Regions from separate parts of the Gorillibacterium sp. sgz306347 genome, predicted to be linked through region 1. Evidence: predicted binding sites of a transcription regulator. Region 1 holds the regulator's gene; the other holds the start of a gene.
The links. The regulator NrdR, encoded in region 1, represses ribonucleotide reductase genes. The targets are predictions, from matches to a motif close to AACACNATATATNGTGTT.

Region 1 (10,389 bases):
TCGTGTTGGAGAGCGTAAAGAGCACAACAAAAGCCAGACCGCCGGCCATGGCAATGATCAGAAGCAGGACGGCGTTCATCAGATCAAACCCGTACAGCTCCAGCAGACCGTCGGTGCTTACCGCGGAAAGCACCGCATCCTGTTCCAGCAGCATCTCCGCATAGGCGGCCTGGCCGGAGGCGGCTGAAAGATGAGCCAGTACGCCGTTGGGGGCAAAACCGCCGAACAAGGACCCGTAGTGCTTTTTCGTCAGATAGATGTTGTTGCCCAAGTAATTTTTGACCACATCCGATACCATCACTTCATGCTGCTTGAGGGCCATATCCTCCAAAGCAAGGGTGTCGCCCGGCTTCACCCCCAGAATTTGCGCCGCATTCTCCGTGAGCAGCACTCCGCTCTCCTCCGGCTTAACCAGCTCTCCGTCCAGATTTTCCAGCCGGATGTAATCCCCGATTGCGCCGTCCTCGGGTACCGCCATCAGCTGCACCTTTTCGGCTTTCCCGCCGGGATTGATGAGCTTCACGCTGTCCGCCCGCACCTCGAGGGAGTCTTTCACTTTGCCGTCCGCCGCAAGCTGTTGGACAAGGCGGTCGTACTGTCCTTCCTGGGCAACGGCCATAAGATCATACCGGTAGACCTCCTGATACTGTCTGGGGCCCAACTGGTCAATGGAATCCTTGATGGCGAAGCCGCAAAGAATCAGCGCCGTGCAGCCCATTATCCCGCCCGCCGTCATGAACAAGCGTTTTTTATACCGGAACAGATTGCGCACCGTAACCTTGTTCAGGAACTTCAGCCGGTTCCAGACGGCCGGAAGCCGCTCCAAAAAGACACGGGACCCGGCGCGGGGCGCTTTTGGGCGCATGAGTGCCGCGGGCATCTGCCGGAGCTCGCTGCGGCAGGCCAGCACCGTCGCCCCCACAATGGCTACCAGAAACAAGAGAACACCGCCCACCCCGTAGAGGACATCAAAGCGCAGTTCATAGCGGGGAAGCGTGTACAGTTCCTCCAGCACCACCGAAATGAACTGCGGCATGAAAACAAAACCGGCCAGGTCGCCCAACAGCCCTCCGATAAAAGAAGCCGCGAAGGCAAACAGGATGTACTTGCGGCTGATAGCGGCATTGCTGAAGCCCAGCGCCTTGTAGGTTCCGATAAGCCCCCGTTCCTCCTCCACCATCCGGGTCATGGAGGTCAGGCTCATGAGCACCGCCACCAGAAGGAAGATAACCGGGAATACCTTGCCCACCGCTTCAATGGAGGACAGGTCATTGATCATGCTGGAATAGCTGTCCAGCGAACTGCGGTCCTGAATATACCACTGCGCCGCAGCGCCGGAGCCTGTCTGCTCGCGCTGGCGTTCAATCTCTCCGATTACGGCCTGCACGGCCTGCTCATATTCTCCCGAAAAGGTGTCCAGCGCTTTTGTGCCTCCTAGGGTTATGTAGACGGCTGTAAAAACGGGACTGTTGAAGTCCGTAGCGGCCGCAAAAAAGGTATAGTCCGTGGCGACGGTGGCCCGGAATACACTGGCCATGCCGGTGCTTTGAATATTCATGGGGTCCAAAACCACGCCGGTGATGGTATACGTATCGCTGCCAATCGTCAAGGCATCGCCTACGGACGCTCCGCTTTCATCCAGATAGTTTTGCGTGACGGCGATTTCCTTTGCCCGGGCTGGCAGCGCCCCGTCCAGGAGATACGGAGCGTTTATCCCTTCGGAGCCGAGCATCTTCAGCTCGGCGCTTTTCGCCGCTCCCGCCACCTCCGTTTGAACGGGTTGGCTGAACGCCCCTTCGGCTGTTTCCACTCCGTTTACCTCTTTGAGTGCGGTCACGTCTTCTTCCGCAAGCCCCCGGGGGGACAGAATCCGAATATCAAACAAATTTTGCCGGTCATAAAACTTGTCCGCCGAATAATACATATCCATGCACGAAGCATACAAGCCTGTCAGCATGGCGACGCCCAGCGCGGTGATGGTCAGAATGGACAAAAACCGTTTCCAGCCTTTTCGAATGGAACGCCAGCTATCCTTGAGATAAGCCCTGTTCATCGCGTCACCACTCAATCTGCGCGATCGGAACCGGCTGCTCATTCTGTACGGTCTTGACCACCTGGCCGTTCTTGAAATGAATCACCTTGTCCGCCATCGGCGCCAGCGAGGAGTTATGGGTGATGATGAGCACCGTAATCTTTTCTTGTCGGCACATGTCCTGCAGCAGCTGCAAAATCTGCTTGCCGGTGTTGTAATCCAACGCGCCTGTCGGTTCGTCGCACAAAAGCAGCTTCGGCTTCTTGGCAATGGCGCGGGCGATGGACACCCGCTGCTGCTCTCCGCCGGAAAGCTGGGCGGGGAAGTTGTTTTTGCGCTCCGAGAGCCCCACTTTATCCAAGGTTTCCGAGGCGTCCAGCGAATCCGGGCGGATCTGGGCGGCCAGCTCTACATTTTCCAAAGCCGTCAAATTGGGCACCAGGTTGTAGAACTGGAACACGAAGCCGATGTCGGTGCGGCGGTAGCCCACCAACTGCTTCTTGGTGTAGCGCGAAATCACTTCGCCGTCCACAATGACATCGCCCGACGTGGCGGTATCCATGCCGCCCAATATATTGAGGGCGGTGGTCTTGCCGGCCCCGGAGGCGCCCAAAATCACGGCCAGCTCTCCCTTTTCAACCGCAAAGCTTGCGTCTTCCAAGGCCTGGATGACCACTCCCTCCGAAGCGTACTGCTTGACCACATGGTTGAACTCAATATAGGCCATCCGTTTCTCTCCCTTGACTTTGACTTGCCGATACTTAATCGTATGAACACGGTGTTTCTTTGTCAAACGCATTGTAAGCAATTTTACTTTTCCTGACGCCGGGGCGTTCAACCCAAGCAGGTTTCTCCCTTCTTCACCGATAATGACAAATCATCTACGACGTTGGTGTTGCCCAAAGTTGAACATAATAGTCTGCAATCCGTTTCATTTCAACCTCGTGCAGCAGCTGTCCATTTGCGATAACAAGGATTTTCCGTTTAAGCTCCGCTGCTTGCATGCCCCGGCTGGTCAATCGTTTAAGATCAACCGGTCCTATTCCAGTTCCAGCGAGTTTAAACTGTGGGCTAATCACCTCATTCAAAATGAAAAATTGACCCTATAAGTTCATACTGGTATATTTTTCCTGTGGTTCCGGTAGGGATCGGCCGAAGTTTCCCCTTGCGTGCCAGCTCGCGACAGTATTTGATGACCGTTTGTTTATGAAGGTCAAGTTCGATTGCCGCTTCGGCCGGGCGGACTTTTCGGTTATGACATGCCGCATAGCGTATCAGCATTCGTTCTATTTTGGCAAACGATTGTAGCGAAGGCTTTCCGGATGTGAAATAAGGGGCCAACATATTACGCAGAATCGATTGAATGAACGCAGGGTTTTCTTTCATTTCATCTAGCGAAATGGATATCACGTGACATTGTTGAGACTGCAGGAATAGCCCACGATTCAGATCCATCCGGTATTTGGTGCGGTCCTTGCCGTGTGAGCCATAGTCCATAATCTCGAATGCAAAGCGCAGTGCTCCCATGATCCACATGAAATCCACAAAATACGACCGTCCACGCCAATCCAGCACCTCGTATTCCGGATGCAAGCTTTGAAAATGCCCCACCAGCGGCCACCAGATTTTCTCTGCAAAGGTTTGGTTACCGTAGCCGTGCCCTCGCTTTAATGCATCTTTTCGTTCTCCATTACGATGACTCAAATGCCAGTTGATCCACTTTTCATGTTCGATTTCGAAACTCATTGTTATCGCCTCATTTTAGGAATAAAAAAACGCCCCGCTAATTCCTGCCCAGGCAAGCAGAATTAGTCGAGGCGTGCTTCGCCACAAGTAACTTTGTACGATTCGTCATACGAAATCGATGCTTAATCCAATGATTCAATACAGTTTGTACGATTTGTCGTACAAATATCCCGGTCCAGCCATTCAAACACCTGATTTCATACGACAAGTCGTACAAAGCAAGCAAATGGCAGAGATTAAGGGCAAGACTTGTACGACAAATCGTACACATCGTCAGCACTTCTACACAACTATGCAAAAAAACAGCCTGCATCGGCTGTATCAATAGTGTATGTATGGTGGAGCCAAGGGGGATCGAACCCCTGACCTCATCGCTGCCAGCGATGCGCTCTCCCAGCTGAGCTATGGCCCCGTGTTTTCTTGCGAACCGTTATTACCCGGTCACAAGAAATGATTATACAGGACAACTTTGAAATGCGCAACCCTTTTTTTAAAAAGTTTTTTGCGTGCCGGTTATACCTTGTCCGCCTGGCCGGATAGCTGATTTTTGCTGAGCAGCTGGGACAGTTCTTTCATGAACATGTCGATGTCCTTGAACTGCCGGTACACCGAAGCGAACCGGACGTACGACACCTCGTCCACCGAATAAAGCTCCTGCATCAAGGCCTCGCCGATGTCACGGCTCTCCACCTCTGAAAGCGCGGTTTCTCGGATGCGTTTTTCCACATTGGAGACGATCGTCTCCATCTGCTCCACCGAAACGGGGCGCTTCTCGCAGGCGCGGATGAGCCCCCGCATGATCTTTTCGCGGCTGAACTCCTCCCGGCTGCCATCCTTTTTGATGACCATGAGCGGCGTTTCCTCCACCATTTCAAAGGTCGTGAACCGGCGCAGGCAGCTTTCGCATTCCCTGCGGCGGCGGATCGATTTGTTTTCGTTGGCCGCGCGGGAATCGAGCACTTTGGTCCCGACGTGGTCGCAGTACGGGCATTTCATTCTTTTCTTCCTCCTCGCTTTTCTTGCCAAGGGTTACCTGAATGAAGTCCTTCGTAAGGCACATAATACAGTTACCAACCGATAAGGAGGTGACAGACATGGGAGCAGGACAATCCAGAAGCAGCAACGTGCTGGTTGTACCCCAAGCTAACCAAGCTTTGGATCAACTGAAGTACGAAGTGGCGCAAGAACTGGGCATTCAAATTCCGCAAGACGGCTACTATGGTTATATGGCATCCCGCGATACGGGTGCGATCGGGGGCCACATTACCCGCCGCCTGGTGCAAATCGCCGAGCAACAACTCGCAGGACAATCTAAATAATGATATCCGATTCCGTAAAGCAAAGGAAGTGTCGGAGAAGCCCTAGCGGCTTCTCCGGCGCTTCTTTCCTGTAAAACGGAAAGCAAACGGAAGGAACGTCACTTTCCGTAAACCTTGCTGTATTTCGTATAGTAGTAATCCACCGATTTTACATACTTTCGCGTCTCGACGATCGGGATCCGGTCCGCATCAGCCAGCGTGCCGTTCCACACGTCATCCTCCAGCCAGCGGGCCACTTTGCCGTGTCCGGCGTTATACGCAGCCGCAACGGTCGAGGGGTTGTCTCCAAAGCGCTCAAACAAATACTGCAAATAATGCGTTCCCAGGCGGATGCTGGCTTCCGGCTCGGTCAAATCCCGGTTTCGGATATCCGCAAGCGTCGTATCGCGTTCCATGAGCCAGTTCGCCGTGTCCGGCATGATCTGCATGATGCCGAGGGCTCCTTTGCTCGATTCCGATTGAGCGCGGTAATTGCTTTCCACCCGGATGACCGCCGCCACGAAAAGCGGGTCCAGTCCGTTTTCGGCAGCCGATGCTTCGATGGTGCCCCGGTAGTGAATGGGATACATCAATTTGCCGATCCATGTAGTATTCGCAAAAACGAGAAGCAAAAGCGCGACAAGCAGCAAAGCCGACACCCGTTTTTTTCGCAGCACTCTCATGGCAGACCCTTATCCCGCCAAAATTCCGCCACCTGCCGGTTTGTTTCCTTCCGGCTTCCGTCATTCCGAATGACGACATCCGCAAGCTTCCGCTTCTCCTCGATCGGCAGCTGTGCCCGGATGCGCTGAAGCGCCTGGGCTTCGCCGAGCCCGTCCCGCTTCATCAGCCTGTCCAGCTGCACTTCCTCCGGCACGTACACGACCATGACTTCCCGGACCAAATCCTGCATGCCGGATTCAAAAAGCAGCGGGACGTCCGCTACGATCAGCTTGTCCGGCGCATGCGCTTCCCATTCCCGAATTCGGGTTTCCAGCATGCCACGGATGATCGGATGCAGGATCGCGTCCAGGTCTTTGCGGGCCGCAGCGTCGGCAAACACAGCCGCTCCCAGCTTTTTGCGGTCCAGCGTTCCGTCGGCGGACAGCATGTCCCGTCCGAACCGGCGGGCGATCCGGCCGAGCCCTTCCGTTCCGGGCTCGACCGCTTCCCTGGCAAGCACATCGGCATCCACGAGCGCGGCGCCCCGTTCGACCAGCATGGCCGCAACGGTGCTTTTGCCGCAAGCGATTCCTCCGGTGAGGCCTATATTCATAACCAAACACTCCTAAAAAAACTTGAGAATCCCCATCAGGATCAGCAGGCAGCCGGGCAATACCGACAGCTTGCGAACCCAGCCCAAATCCGACAATTGAAACCCGACCTTTAACCCCAGCGATAAAAAAACGGCGCTGGACAAGGCGATCAGCCCGGCGGTTGCAGCCGGGGAATATCCGATTAACGCGGCGCCGAAGCCGGCGCCGAACGCATCAAGCGACAAGGCGAGGCCAAGCAGTCCCGCTTCGGAAGCGGAAATTACGCCCGACCGGTCGGCGTCCGCCAAGGCAGGCCGGCGGAGAATCTGAATCACGATGCCGATCCGTTTCAGCTCAATGGAGAAAACCGGCGGCACGGATGAGAGCTCGGCCTGTTGTCCGGCCGATTCAAATGAACCTTCGGGAGGCTCCGCCGAAAACCCGCTCACGCCTCCCGAATCCGAAGCGGCGCCCTCGTCCCGCTGAATCAGCATCTGGAACACCGTCCATCCGCCGATCCCGACCAGGATAGCTGCACCGACGTTTTTAGCCGCCGACGGGGCCAGAAAAGCGGACAGCCAGACGCCGACCTTCATGGAAAGCAATATCACAAGACCGGAGCAGCAGGCGATGATCAGAACCGAAAACAGGGGAATGCGGATTTTCCGCAAGCCGTACATGGCGCCGACGCCGAAACCGTCCAAGCTGACGGCAAGCGCAAGAAAAAACAGGGACATGATCGGAACCAACGCGATATCCCTCCCGCGGACCATGAAAGCAGGCCCGTTGATAGGGCTGGACGGCCGGCGAACGGCCGGTCTTTGACTCCGGGAGCAACGCCCCCCGAGCACAGCCTACCTTAAGGATATGTCTTGGCTCCGACCCGTGTGCTTTTCCGGTCTCCCGTTCTTCCGGTCAGCCCAGAGGCTCGACTTTTTTGACGCGGGTCGCCCGCTTGACGGGAAGCTTCTGGCAGCCGGGGCAAAAATGCGTCCCCCGTCCGCCCAGCCTTGCCTTCACAATCGGCTTGCCGCACCGGCTGCAGGGCTCTCCCTTCCGTCCGTACGCGAGAAGCTGCTGCTGAAACATGCCCATCTCGCCTTGTCCATTGACATAAGACTTGATGGATGAGCCTCCGGCATCGACCGCTTCCTGCAAAACGCCGACAATCGCCTCGTGCAGCCGGACGGTTTCCGGCCGGGTCAGCGAGCCGGCCGGCCGCTCGGGATGAAGCCCCGCCCGAAACAGCGCTTCGTCCACATAAATGTTGCCAAGGCCGGCGATGGTTTCCTGATTCAATAGATGAGGTTTGAGCTTGGTCGCCCGGCCGCGGAGCTTGTCCGCGAGCAGGGCGGCCGTAAATTCCGGGTCAAGCGGTTCAAGTCCAAGTTTATGCAGCGGCGGCCCGTTCCATTCTTCTCCGGTGCGGAAGATGTGCATGGTGCCAAATTGGCGCACGTCTTTGTACCGGAGCTCGGTTCCGTCGGTAAAATGAAAGATGACATGGGTATGCTTTTCGACCGGCTCGTCCGGCCGGTAAACTCCGTACCGCCCTTCCATCCGAAGATGGGACACCAGGGTAAGCCCGTCCAGCAAAAAGCGGATAAACTTGCCACGGCGCGCGACGGAATGAACGGTTTGACCGGCAAGCGCTTCACAAAACCGCTCCGGCTCTTCCGGCAGGCGGATGATGCGGGGAAGCAGAACCGTGACCGATGCGATGGTTTTTCCGGCGACCAGACGGTTCAGGGTCCGGACGACCGTTTCCACCTCGGGCAATTCCGGCATGGATGAATTCACCTCTTGTTGAAATGCTTGATAAGCAAGCGAATAAAAAACCGCTTCTTTAAGCATACCGCAAGAGAGCCTTCCGGGCTACCCGTTTTGATTGGCAATCGGCCGTTTTACTTGGCGTCGTACCAGTCGGCTCCGCTTTCCACTTCCACCTTTAGCGGAACGGACAACTGGAGGGCGTTCTCCATAATTTCGGGTACGAGGCGTTCCATGATTTCTTTTTCCTCCGGGGGCACTTCAAACACCAATTCGTCATGCACCTGGAGCAGCATCCGGCTTTGCAGCTTCTCTTCCTTCAGCCGGGCCGCCATTTTGACCATGGCCAGCTTGATGATATCCGCCGCGGTGCCCTGGATCGGCGTGTTCATCGCAGTCCGCTCGGCAAAGGAACGGAGGTTGTAATTGGAGCCGTTGATTTCCGGCAGGTAACGGCGGCGGTTCAGAAGCGTCGTGACATACCCGTCGCGCCGCGCCGACTTGACGATGTCGTCCATGTACTTGCGGACGCCCTGGAAAACGGCAAAATACTGCTCGATGAATTTCGCCGCCTCCGCGCGGGAAATGTCCAGGTTTTGCGAAAGGCCGTAGTCGCTGATGCCGTAAACAATCCCGAAGTTGACCGCCTTGGCGGAACGCCTCATGTTGCGGTCCACCTCCGCTTCCTTTACGCCGAAAACGTCCATCGCCGTTTTGGTATGGATGTCCATGTCGTGATGGAACGCTTCCTGCAGCCGTTCGTCGCCGGAAATGTGGGCGAGCACCCGCAGCTCGATCTGGGAATAATCGGCGGCCAGAATCAGCCAGCCTTCCTCCGAGGGAACAAAAGCCTTGCGGATTTTGCGACCTTCCTCCAGACGGATCGGAATGTTTTGCAGGTTCGGGAATTGGCTGCTCAGCCGTCCGGTGGCCGTGATCGTCTGACGGTAATACGTATGAATTTTACCTGTGGAGGACCGGACCTCTTTGAGCAATCCTTCTATATAAGTGGACTGAAGCTTGGCGAGCGTCCGGTAATCCAGGATATGCGCAACAATCTCGTGCTTGGCTCGCAGACGCTCCAGCACCTCGACATCCGTGGACGGGCCGGTTTTGGTTTTTTTGACGACGGGCAGGCCCAGCCGGTTAAACAGCACATCCCCCAGCTGCTTGGGCGAATTCAGATTGAATTCCCCGCCCGCATGGCGGTAGATGTCCGCCGCAATGGCCGCGATCCGTTCGTTCAGCTCGGTTCCGAAGTCGCGGAGCTGGTCCGGGTTGATTTTGACGCCCTGCAGCTCCATCTCGGCCAGAAGCGCCGCCAGCGGAAGCTCCAGGTCAAAGAACAGCCCGGTCATTTCCTTTTCGTCCAGCTCCCGTTTCTGGATGTCCTGAAGCTCTCTGACCGCAGCGGCTTTCCGGCACAAATGAGCAGCGAGCGTTTCGGTATCGGGAACCTTGAATTTCGCGCCTTTGCCGAAGACGTCGGCGTCGTCGGGAATGTCACGCAATCCGTATTTAAAAGCCAGCGCATGAAGCGTCTGGGTGGACTCGGTCGGGTCCAGCAGGTAAGTCGCAAGCATGACATCGAACGCGCAGCCCTTCAGCGTGATCCCCAGCCAGGACAAAACGATTTTCGCCCGATGCAGGTCGAAGATTGCCTTTGGCTTCCGGGGGTCAGCCAGCCAATCGCGAATGGCCGCAGCCGAATCAGACAATAGCAAGTCTTTGGCCAAAAAGTAGCCGGCCTCAACGGTTTGAAAAGCCATGCCGAGGAAGTCCGCCGTATGGGGGTTCTCGCCGGCTGATTCGACGTGCACGGTATCGACCGTATCCAGTCGGGCGGCGAAGTCGGCCAGTCCGGCCTCATCCAGGATAACGACGGGCTGATCCGGGCGGGTTTCGCTTCGGGTATCCGCCCCGGAGCCTTCTTCCGCTCCGGCCTCCGCTCCTTTCGCGGAGGCCCCGTCGGCCGGTGCGGCCCCTGCGCCGAAATCGAGCTTTTCGAGAAGAGACTTGAACTCCAGCTTGCGAAACATGGCCGCCAGGGCTTGCCCGTCAAAGCCTTTGTAGGTTTTGTCGTCCCAGGATATATCCATCGGCACTTCGCGGAAAATGGTCGCCAGCTCTTTGCTCATGCGGGCTTCCTCGGCATGGGCGCGGATCTTCTCGCCCAGCTTTCCTTTGATGCCGTCGGCCGATTCCAAAACCTTTTCGACGCTTCCGTATTCATGAAGCAGCTTTAAAGCGGTTTTTTCACCGACCCCGGGGATGCCCGGAATGTTAT
Region 2 (10,389 bases), on a different contig from region 1:
GACGACGCGTTTGGTAAAATCGACCGCCCCGTCCGAGCGCCGGTTGCGGATCATCACTTTGGACAATTCGCCTTGGAGCAGGTCCTCGTTTTTGGGCACGCGTTTGTCCGCGACGAATTTGTCCTGAAAGCTGCCCTGTCCGCCAAGCTGGCCGGGCTTCAGGACGTGAATCAGGTTGTAAAGCTCGTCCATGTCGTTCTGGACGGGAGTCGCCGTAAGGAGCAGGCAGTATTTGCGGCGCAGGCCGCTGACGAACTGGTAGTTCGTGGTCTTTTTGTTTTTCAGCTTGTGGGCTTCGTCAATGATAAGCATGTCGTAATCGAGCCCCAGCACGATGTCCCGGTGGGGCGGGCGCTTGGCGGTATCGAGCGAAGCGACGATCACTTCGGCGGAGGTCCACATGTAGGCTTTTTTCTGGGCGGAGGCGGGAATGCCGAACTTCTGGTTCAGCTCGCGCACCCATTGCAGCACAAGGGAGGCGGGAACGAGAATAAGCGCCTTTTTGACCAGTCCGCGCACCATATATTCTTTGAGCACAAGTCCGGCTTCAATGGTTTTGCCAAGGCCCACTTCGTCGGCGAGAATGGCGCGCCCGCGCATGTCGAAAAGCACCTTTCGGGCGGCGTCCGTCTGGTGCGCGAGCGGAACGAATCCGGGAAGATGAGCGAGGCATTGCAGGTCGTCGAACCGGCGGATCAGCCGGGCCTCCTCCGCTTCCAGGGCAAGGCGGTACAGCTCGGGGTTGTCCCAAGGGCCGTTTTTGTCCACGCGGGATTCCAGTTCGGACAGCCAGCCGCGTTCAAACCGGAGCTCCACCGTGCCGTCCAGCTTTTTCACCAAATCGGCCGATTCGGACTGACGCATGGGGCACCTCCCTCAAGTTGGTAAAACTAGTATGGACGAAGCCGGGAAGTTTCATAACCGCCTAAAAAAGGGACTGGAACCCGCCTTGGTTTTTGAGGTATGATAGATAAGTTCCGTTTCCGTAAAAGGCGAATGGGGATCGTACGGTCATGGCTTTTTGGTGATGAAAATACTATATCCTGTGTTTCATTCTTTTTTATTGTCTACATCTTGATTCGTTTGGCGGCCCGGCGTGTAAGAAGGGGAGAAGCCTTGCGGGGCAAGGCCTCGCGGTTTGGGGCCGCTCGCGGGTGTGAGAAATCTCACCATTCATCATCAAAAAGAGAGCGCGCAGGCGAAAAGGACAGCTTCGGCGAAAGAATGGCGGGTTAACCCGGAAAAACGATCCTCGTCCCACTCGATCCACAAAATGTTGTAATGTATAATGAGTGCTGCACTAAATATTGGGTTACATATCCGTTATTCGCGGACAATCATAGAAAGGGGTACTGGCAATGAGCATGATGCAGACGAAGCGCTTGGAAGGTCTCAGCGAAAAGATTTTTCTGGACCGCTACGCCATGAAAAACGCCGACACCAGCGGCACGAAAGTGGGGGATACGGTTCTCGTTCTGACCAAGGACGACCCGAAATTCCCGGCCAAGGAAGTGGGCGAGGTCATCGAACGCACCGGAAACAAGGTAAAGGTGAAGGTGCGCAGCGGAGACGTGGTGGAATCGGACGTGGAGAAGCTGACGCTCACCCAGGAGAAAACCCCGGAGGAGCTGTGGGACCGTCTGGCGGCGGCCATGGCCTCGGTGGAAGCGACCCCTGCCAAACGCAAGGAATGGACCGAGAAGTTCCGCAGCATTCTGGACGACTGGAAGCTCGTTCCCGGCGGCCGGATCGCGGCCGGCGCCGGCGCAAGCGACGAGCTGACGCTGTTCAACTGCTACGTTATCCCGTCTCCGCATGACAGCCGGGGCGGCATCATGGCGACCCTTTCGGAAATGACTGAAATCATGTCGCGCGGCGGCGGCGTGGGCATCAACCTGTCCTCGCTCCGTCCTCGCCGGGCGGTGGTCAAAGGCGTTAACGGCTCCTCCTCGGGCGCGGTGTCCTGGGGCGGCCTGTTCAGCTATACGACCGGCCTGATCGAGCAGGGCGGCAGCCGCCGCGGCGCGCTCATGCTGATGCTGAACGACTGGCACCCGGACCTGATGGATTTCATCACGGTCAAGCAGACGATGGGCCAGGTGACGAACGCCAACCTGTCGGTTTGCGTCAGCAACGCCTTCATGAAGGCCGTGAAGGAAGATCTGGATTGGGACCTCGTGTTCCCGGACACCTCGGTGGCCGACTACAACGAAACCTGGGACGGCGACCTGGACAAATGGAAGAAGGCCGGCAAGCCGGTCAAAACCGTCCGCACGGTCAAAGCCCGCGAAGTGTGGCACACGATCATCGAATCGGCTTGGAAATCCGCCGAGCCGGGTGTCGTTTTTATGGAATACTACAATCAGATGTCCAACAGCTGGTATTTCAACCCGATCATTTGCACGAATCCGTGCGGCGAGCAGGGCTTGCCGGCCTGGGGCGTCTGCAACCTGTCGGCCATCAACCTGTCCAAGTTCTACGACGCGGACAAGCATGACGTGGCCTGGGAAGAACTTGGCCAGGTGGTTCGCTACTCGACCCGTTTCCTGGACAACGTCATTGACAAGACGCCGTACCACTTCGAAGAAAACCGCGTGAACCAGCAGGGCGAACGCCGCGTCGGCCTGGGCTCGATGGGCCTTGCCGAGCTGATGATCAAGCTGGAAGTTCGCTACGGCAGCCCGGAATCGCTCGAATTCCTGGATAAGCTGTACGGCTTTATCGCCCGGGAATCCTACCTGGCCTCCTCCGAAATTGCGGCGGAAAAAGGCTCCTTCAAGCACTTCGACAAGGACCTGTATCTGCAAAGCGGCTTTATGAAAAACATGATCGAGGTCTACCCGGAAGTGGGCGAATCGATCCGCAAGAACGGCATGCGCAACGTCACCGTCATCACCCAGGCGCCGACCGGCAGCACGGGCACAATGGTCGGCACGTCGACCGGCATCGAGCCGTACTTCGCGTTTGAATATTTCCGCCAAAGCCGGCTCGGCTTCGACAAGCAATACGTGCCGATCGCCCAGGAATGGCTGGAAAAGCATCCGGGCGAAGAGCTTCCGTCTCACTTCGTGACGGCTATGACTCTTTCGGCGGAGGACCACATCCGCGTACAGGCCGCCATCCAGCGCTGGGTGGACAGCTCGATCTCTAAGACGGCGAACGCGCCGCACGACTTTACGGTGGAAGACACGAAGAAGCTGTACGAGCTGGCCTTCGACCTCGGCTGCAAAGGCGTGACGATCTACCGCGACGGCAGCCGCAACGAACAGGTATTGTCGACCGGCAAGAAGGAAGACAAGGCAGAGGAAGGCAAAACGGAGCAAAAAACGGCAGCGGCGGCAGCGGCCGATACAGCAGAAGCTCCGGTGCTTGCGGTCTCCGCGGCGCCGAAGGAAACAAAGGTCATCGACAAGGAATACAAACGCCGCCCGCAAATTCTGCGCGGGGCCACCTATAAAATCAACACGCCGTTCGGCATGGCGTACATCACGATCAACGATCTGAACGACGCGCCGAGCGAAATCTTCCTGAACGTAGGCAAAGCCGGCTCCGACGTCTTCGCCATGGCGGAAGCGCTCGGCCGGGTATGCTCCCTGTTCCTGCGCTACGGCGACCACGGCAACAAAGTGAACCTGCTGATCAAGCACCTGAAGGGCATCGGCGGTTCGGGCGCCATCGGCTTCGGCGCCAACCGCGTCGAGTCCATCGCCGACGCCGTTGCCAAAGCGCTGGAGCTGCACACCGCAGCGAATGCCGGCTCGAACGGCACGTCGGGCGATTCCCGCGCCGCGCATTTCACGATGCAGCCTGCCGCTCCGGCGCCGGCTCCCGCGGTTCCGGCCGCAGCCGCGCCTTCTTCGCACGGCGGACACGCGCTGACGGACGACCTGTCCCTGCTCGACACGAGCAAAGACATCTGCCCATCCTGCGGCTCGATCTCGCTGATCAACACGGAAGGCTGCAAAACCTGCGCCAACTGCGGGTACAGCAAGTGCTCGTAAGAAGAAATATTTTAGACGAAGACGAAAACGAGAAAATTATATTTATACCTTTTGCGGTATGAAAATACACGATGATTCATTTTATTCAAATTGAAGAAGGATTTTCCTTTGATTTGTAATGCGTCTTGAAAACAAGTTTTGTTCTAAGAACAATGTAAAAACGTGGGAAGCGATAGTTGCTCTCACGTTTTTTATTTTATAGTTTTAATGTCAAATGCAAAGTAAAGTTGCAGGCTGAGAATTTAAAGTATTAGATTGTCAAAACTTCATTAAGCTACCCTGAAAATAACGCAACTTCATATTCTGTGGTACCCCGCCGGGGCATGGGTGGCTAACGGTTGCCACAGCGCTTATTCACCCCAAAAACCCCTGTTTCCATTTCTAACGGTTGTGGGAGAGCTTATTTGCCCTCAAAAGACCAAAACGCCCCCTCTCCGAGCCAAATAAGCTCCGTGGCAACCGTTAGATTTTAAAAAGCTTCGTTTTAAGCCAAATAAGCTCGCTGGCAACCGTTAGAATTTGTCCGGCCCCTTCCGGCGCCCCATGACCAAAGCTCCCGGCGCGTGATGGATATTGGACCACGACATAGCCAAAAAATCCACCCTGAAATAACGCAACTTCATATTCTGTGGTACCCCGCCGGGGCACGGGTGGCTAACGGGCAGTAGAGCGTGGTGAAAGACCAGCTATAAAAAGTCAATAAGAAAATTGAAAAATCCTTGACCAAAGATCAAGGATTGAACCGGAAGCAACTATACTTTCTGAGAGACTACAACATATTCTGCCATCCACTGTAAAACTTCGTTTTCAAAGGGGAAAACACCATCAGCAGGAGCAGGAAGTTCTCCATAAATTAACGTGGCTTCATTTTTGTGATAACCAATATTCTTGCACTTATCAAGCCATTGAGAGATGTCACGCATCTTATCTTTTTCAGGGTGATAACTCGGATCATGAATTGAATAAAGTTCAATCCACTTTTTTGTATTATCACTTTGATGATCTTCGACTGTGCTGATATTGTAGACCGCATGTGCGCACGATATCCTTCCGCAAAACCCGCCATTAGAAAAGACAACATCCACGCAGTTATCAGCTAAAGGAAGTGCAGCACAATCACAGGCCATATACACGATGTCCACATATGGATTTTTCCATTCGTCCGAGAAAAAAACCGGTTCCATTTCAGTATACTGTGGCTCAAATCGGTCATGATGACAGTAACAGGCCAATCTATTCGCTCAATCATGTATTTGATGCCACTACCGGTACCGCAAGCCATATCAACAATGATTCGCGGTCGAAGCTTATTAATGTGCTGCCACATGACTTCCCTGTAATGAGGTGATCCCTGCCAATATCGTTGGTTCCCTGGATGGCGCTGTTCTTCCAAATAGTGCTCATAATTCCTAAGCCACAAAGACCAATATTCGCCTTCTTTTTCACGGGAGCCAAAATGGATAACCCCATCGATAACATCATAATTGTGACCATCTTCACAAGAAAAACTTGGCTTCCCCTGCTTATTTAGTGAATTTAAGGTTAACGCTTTGAATGATGAACATGAATGAGTGCTTAAAGGATACGGTTGGATGCTCAAGTCTTTTTCACACGTAAATAAAAAAGCGGTCATTGATTATCTTGTTAATAATCACCTAAATATGCCGAGAGTTTCTTTTAGATATGCATGAAAGGACATTATCATCGAAATTCAAACGGTTCATTGCGTTTCCCAAACATTTTCGACTAACGGAGAAAGTGGACTGCAGAGCATTCGTTTCTTATCCAAAATGGAAAAGCAAAGGGGCGGTCGGATAATCCGGCTGCCCCTTTGTCGTTAAAAAAACCGATACAAACGCACCCCATGCGGCGGTATGACAGCCCGGACTACGCCGGCCTCAAGCTCGGCCGTCGCTCCGCTCCACAGCTCGGTTCCCTCCCGGCAGCCCGCCAATCCGATCTTCTCCAGCTCCAGGTTGAGCGGAAGCGGGTTGTCACCAATGTTGAACGCGGCGGCGTAACGGAAGCCTTCAACGCCTTCGGCCGTCCAGATAATCAGTTCTCCCTCGCGTAAGGCTTCTTTGGCCGAGCGGCTTTCCCGGTGCATGCGCAGCACATCCCGGTTGGTAAGCAGAGACAATGTCCATTCGTCGCAGTCCCGCAATTCTCCGCCAAAGATGAGCGGGGAGCGGAAGATGCTCCAAAGCGACAGCATCGTCAACTGCTCGTCCCGCGTGAAACGGGTCCAGCGGTCTGTTCCCCCGCCGTCTACTGACCGAATGCCGATGTGGCCGAGCGGCAGCATGTCGCAGTCCGGCCAGCAGCCTTCCTCGGGGACGCCCTGCCATGTCCGGCAGCGGTCGAACATATCCAGCAGCAAAGGCCATTGGTCCCAGAAGTCGTCCGTGACGCGCCACATGTTGGCATGCCCGGCGAAGAATGCCGCGTACTCCACCGGTGCGGGGCCGGGTGAAAGGCTCAGCACCATGGGGCGGCCGCAGCGAGCAATCGCCCTGGAGATCAGGACGATCTCCGGCTGATGGGTGCCGTACAGCCTGGAAGCCGCAATATCGTCCACCTTTACCAGATCAACGCCCCATTCTGCATACAGCTCAAAAAGGGAATCGTAATAGGCCTGCGCCCCTTCCTTCGAGGCGTCTACGCCATACATATCCGTATTCCACGGACAGATGGAGTTGGGATGCGCGATTTCGCGCGCTGTCGCAGTGGTGTCCCGAACCGGAGCAGCGGCATGCACGGCTTGGCGGGGAATGCCGCGCATGATGTGAATGCCGAATTGAAGGCCCAGGCTGTGAACGTAATCGGCCAGCGGCTTAAACCCTTTGCCGCCCGCTGCGGAAGGGAACCGGTTCTCCGCGGGCATCAGGCGGGAATAATCATCCATGACCAGCTCAACGAACGGCCGGTATTGAGAGGATGCCGCATAGGGTTCATACCACTGAATATCCACGGTTATGTAACGCCAACCGAATTCCTTCAAATGCTTTGCCATGTATTCCGCATTGCCCCGGATTTCATCCTCCGTTACGGCCGCTCCATAACAATCCCAGCTGTTCCAGCCAAGCGGCGGAGTAAGCGCAGCAGCTTTATGATCCATCGCGAATCTCCTTTGCTTTTATCCGTCATTTACAGGTACTCGCATTTGAAATTGGAGAACTCGGCCTGACTGTCCTTTCCGACAACATACAATCCGATGAGCACACCTGTAAATCCTCCGGCAACTTCAGTCGAAAGGTATTTGGTTTGTGCCGTTCCCAAAAGAACCTCTTCTCCCGATATCCGGGCAAAGAAGCTGTACCGCTCACGGTCCGCCCGGATAACCAGCACAGCTTGATTGGTTCCCTCCAGACTCCGTTCCTTTTCCACGGATTTGATATCCCCGATATTCAGGCGCTCGATAACCCGGTAGCTGTTCTCTTCTCTCCGGACAGCTAGGTCATAGTGATGCTGCTCATCCATGTAGATCGTTATGCCGGCCTCTCCGCTCGCAAGGCTGACCTCGCAGGATAGGACCGCATCAAAATCCCTTTGGCGCAGGCCGATAAAGGTCGGGGAAGCGGGAGCGTCCAGCGTTACTTCGGTGCCTTGGAGGGTTATCTTGTCGGAACCGAGGCGGTAATGCCCGGCAGCCGGATGACGGAGATAGCACCAGTCCAGCTTCCAATCCGTGTTTTCAAACGTATAGCTTTTCTTTTCCTGCTGAATGGTCGTGTCCGGGATGCGGTCTGTCTCAAAGCTCATCAGACAGGTGCCGTTCTGCCCGGCTGTAAACCAGCCGTCCTCGTCAAAGGTAACAGGCGTGAGGAACACCTCGCGGCCCAAATGATGAAACGTAAGCCACCTGCCGATTTGCCGGAAGCCCAAATGAAGCATCCACCAATTCCCATCGTTGTCCCGGATCAAATCGCCATGGCCCACACCTTGCAGCTCGTACCCGCCCAAATTTCGATTGGTCAGCACGGGATTGTGCGGATAGGCTTCAAACGGGCCGGAGGGCGAATCTCCCCGCGCGTAAGTCACCATATGGCCATATTCGGTTCCCCCTTCAGCCGCCATCAGGTAATACCGGCCGTTTATTTTATACAGATGCGGACTCTCCAGATAACGGCCGCCCGTTCCCTGCCAAATCGAACGGCTTGGCGTCCGCTTTGCGCCGGTTTCAATGTCAATTTCACACTGCACGATGCCGGGGGTTCCGTTATCATCGGTGCCGTTGCTCATAAAAAAGGTCTTCCCGTCTTCAAAGTAGAGATCCGGATCAATCCCGCCCTGATCGACATAGACCGGCTCCGACCACTCCCCGTAAATATCGTCGGTCCAGACATAAAAATTTTGCCGGGTGGTGTCATTGGTGGTGGTCATATAAAAGCGGCCCGCATGATACCGGATGGTCGGAGCGAAAACGCCGCCGGAGCTGCTCACATGCTCCAGCTGAACTTGACTTTTTCTTGTCAGGCAATGACCGACTTGCTTCCAGTTCAGCAAATCCCGGCTTTCAAAAATGGGGACTCCCGGAAAGTACTGAAAGGAGCTGCATACCAGGTAATAGGTATCGCCTGCTTTGCATACGCTGGGGTCCGGATAGAATCCTTTAATCACGGGGTTATGGTAGTTCATAGATCCACCTCTTTTTTTGGATTCACCCAAATGTGAATAGGTTGAGCGCTAAGAAAATTAAACACCTGGAAATAGAGGCTTGCAATGGCCTGGAACGGAAGGCTATGATGAAATTTACTAAATGAATGGATATGTGAATTCAATAACGGGGAGACAAAACGGGATGAAAGCAAACGGGGATTCGAAGTTTATGCCGTTATACGAAGCGCTGGCGAGCTCCGTGAGATGGAAAATGTTGAGCCTCCTCGCCGACGGCGAACGAAATGTAAAGGATATTGCGGAAAAACTGGGGCTTAGCCCTTCCATTGTCACGATGCACATACGAAAACTCGAGCAAGCCGGACTTATTGGAAGCCGCAGGATACGGTTAAACGGGGGAACGCACAAACTGTGTTTTCTTAAAGAAACAAGCATCGAGATTGAGCTGCCCTCCGCCAGCCGAAACGAAAAGCTTTGGGAGCAGAGCATTTCGGTCGGCCATTATACTGCATTCGACATCCATCCCACCTGCGGGCTCGGCACACGGGAGAAAGAGATTGGCGTATGGGACGACCCGCGTTATTTTCTCGATCCTGAACGGGTCCAGGCCGCTATTTTATGGTTCGGCTGGGGGTATGTCGAGTACAAGACGCCGAATTATTTGCCTGCCGGACAATATGCGGATGTTATCGAGATTTCCATGGAGATTGCTTCGGAAGCGCCGGGCCTGCGGGATCATTGGCCTTCGGATATCGGCTTTGCGTTTAACGGCGTTTTTCTGGGAACCTGGACGAGCCCGGCCGACTTCGGAAGAGCGGCGCGCGGCAAATATACGCCGGAATGGTGGCATCGAAACGTTAATCAGTACGGGTTATTAAAGACGATCCGTATCGACAGTACCGGTACGTATATGGATGAAAAGCAGATGTCAGAGGTGACCGTTTCGGATATCAACTTACAGAGCCCTTTTTGGACGCTGCGTTTCGCAGTGGATGAGCAGGCGGCGAACGTCGGAGGACTGACGCTTTACGGAGCGGGCTTCGGCAATCACGATCAGGATATTGTCATCCGTGTTCATCTGGGCAATGGATAGCGGGAGGTCGTAATGAAGCGGAATGTTTTTATGTGGACAAACTAAAAGTAAGTAACTTGACAATAGTAATTTTAATAATTATAATAAAATCATAAGAACAAGTTAGTAAAAAGAAAAAGGCGGTTATACCATGGGTTGGCTGGAAAAATTATTCGGCGGAACAAACGCCAAGGAGGAAGCGGGCATGACAAAGCTGAACATTGGAATTATTCTGGGAAGCACGCGCGAAGGACGGGTGAGCCCGCAGGTCGGCGCTTGGGTGAAAAGCATAGCGGATGGACGCGGAGATGCGAATTATGAAATCGTGGACATCGCGGACTACAAGCTGCCGCTGCTCGGGGAAGCCGACGGGTCGGCGCAGGCGGCGGCGTGGAACGGGAAGCTGGCCGGCCTGGACGGCTTTGTTTTTATCGTGCAGGAATACAATCACAGCATTACCGCCGCGCTGAAGAACGCCCTCGATTATGCGCGGGAAGCATGGAATAACAAGGCGGCGGGCATAGTCAGCTACGGCTCCGTCGGCGGAGCGCGCGCGGCGGAGCATCTGCGCGGTATTCTCGGTGAGCTGTCCGTCGCGGACGTTCGCGTACACCCGGCGCTGTCGCTCTTTACGGATTTCGAGAATGGGGTGTTCAAGCCGGCCGATCTGCACCTCACGAACGTGAACGGAATGCTGGA

Region 2: the regulator NrdR is predicted to act here: its motif matches at 1,297-1,314, upstream of AC6I6H_RS18790 (adenosylcobalamin-dependent ribonucleoside-diphosphate reductase).

What each region holds. Positions count from the first base shown of each region.
Region 1 is NZ_JCAPET010000059.1:13,381-23,769, reverse strand. It holds gene AC6I6H_RS20540 (ABC transporter permease) at 1-2,053, opposite strand, end outside; gene AC6I6H_RS20535 (ABC transporter ATP-binding protein) at 2,058-2,759, opposite strand; gene AC6I6H_RS20530 (hypothetical protein) at 3,113-3,778, opposite strand; tRNA gene AC6I6H_RS20525 (tRNA-Ala) at 4,115-4,190, opposite strand; gene nrdR (transcriptional regulator NrdR) at 4,292-4,774, opposite strand; gene AC6I6H_RS20515 (alpha/beta-type small acid-soluble spore protein) at 4,873-5,097, shown strand; gene AC6I6H_RS20510 (lytic transglycosylase domain-containing protein) at 5,196-5,759, opposite strand; gene coaE (dephospho-CoA kinase) at 5,756-6,352, opposite strand; gene AC6I6H_RS20500 (MntP/YtaF family protein) at 6,365-7,081, opposite strand; gene mutM (DNA-formamidopyrimidine glycosylase) at 7,248-8,120, opposite strand; gene polA (DNA polymerase I) at 8,237-10,389, opposite strand, start outside.
Region 2 is NZ_JCAPET010000046.1:4,434-14,822, forward strand. It holds gene AC6I6H_RS18785 (DEAD/DEAH box helicase) at 1-864, opposite strand, end outside; gene AC6I6H_RS18790 (adenosylcobalamin-dependent ribonucleoside-diphosphate reductase) at 1,359-4,001, shown strand; gene AC6I6H_RS18795 (hypothetical protein) at 4,754-5,143, opposite strand; gene AC6I6H_RS18800 (DNA alkylation repair protein) at 5,573-5,692, shown strand; gene AC6I6H_RS18805 (glycoside hydrolase family 27 protein) at 5,839-7,119, opposite strand; gene AC6I6H_RS18810 (glycoside hydrolase family 43 protein) at 7,149-8,639, opposite strand; gene AC6I6H_RS18815 (ArsR/SmtB family transcription factor) at 8,803-9,711, shown strand; gene AC6I6H_RS18820 (NADPH-dependent FMN reductase) at 9,896-10,389, shown strand, end outside.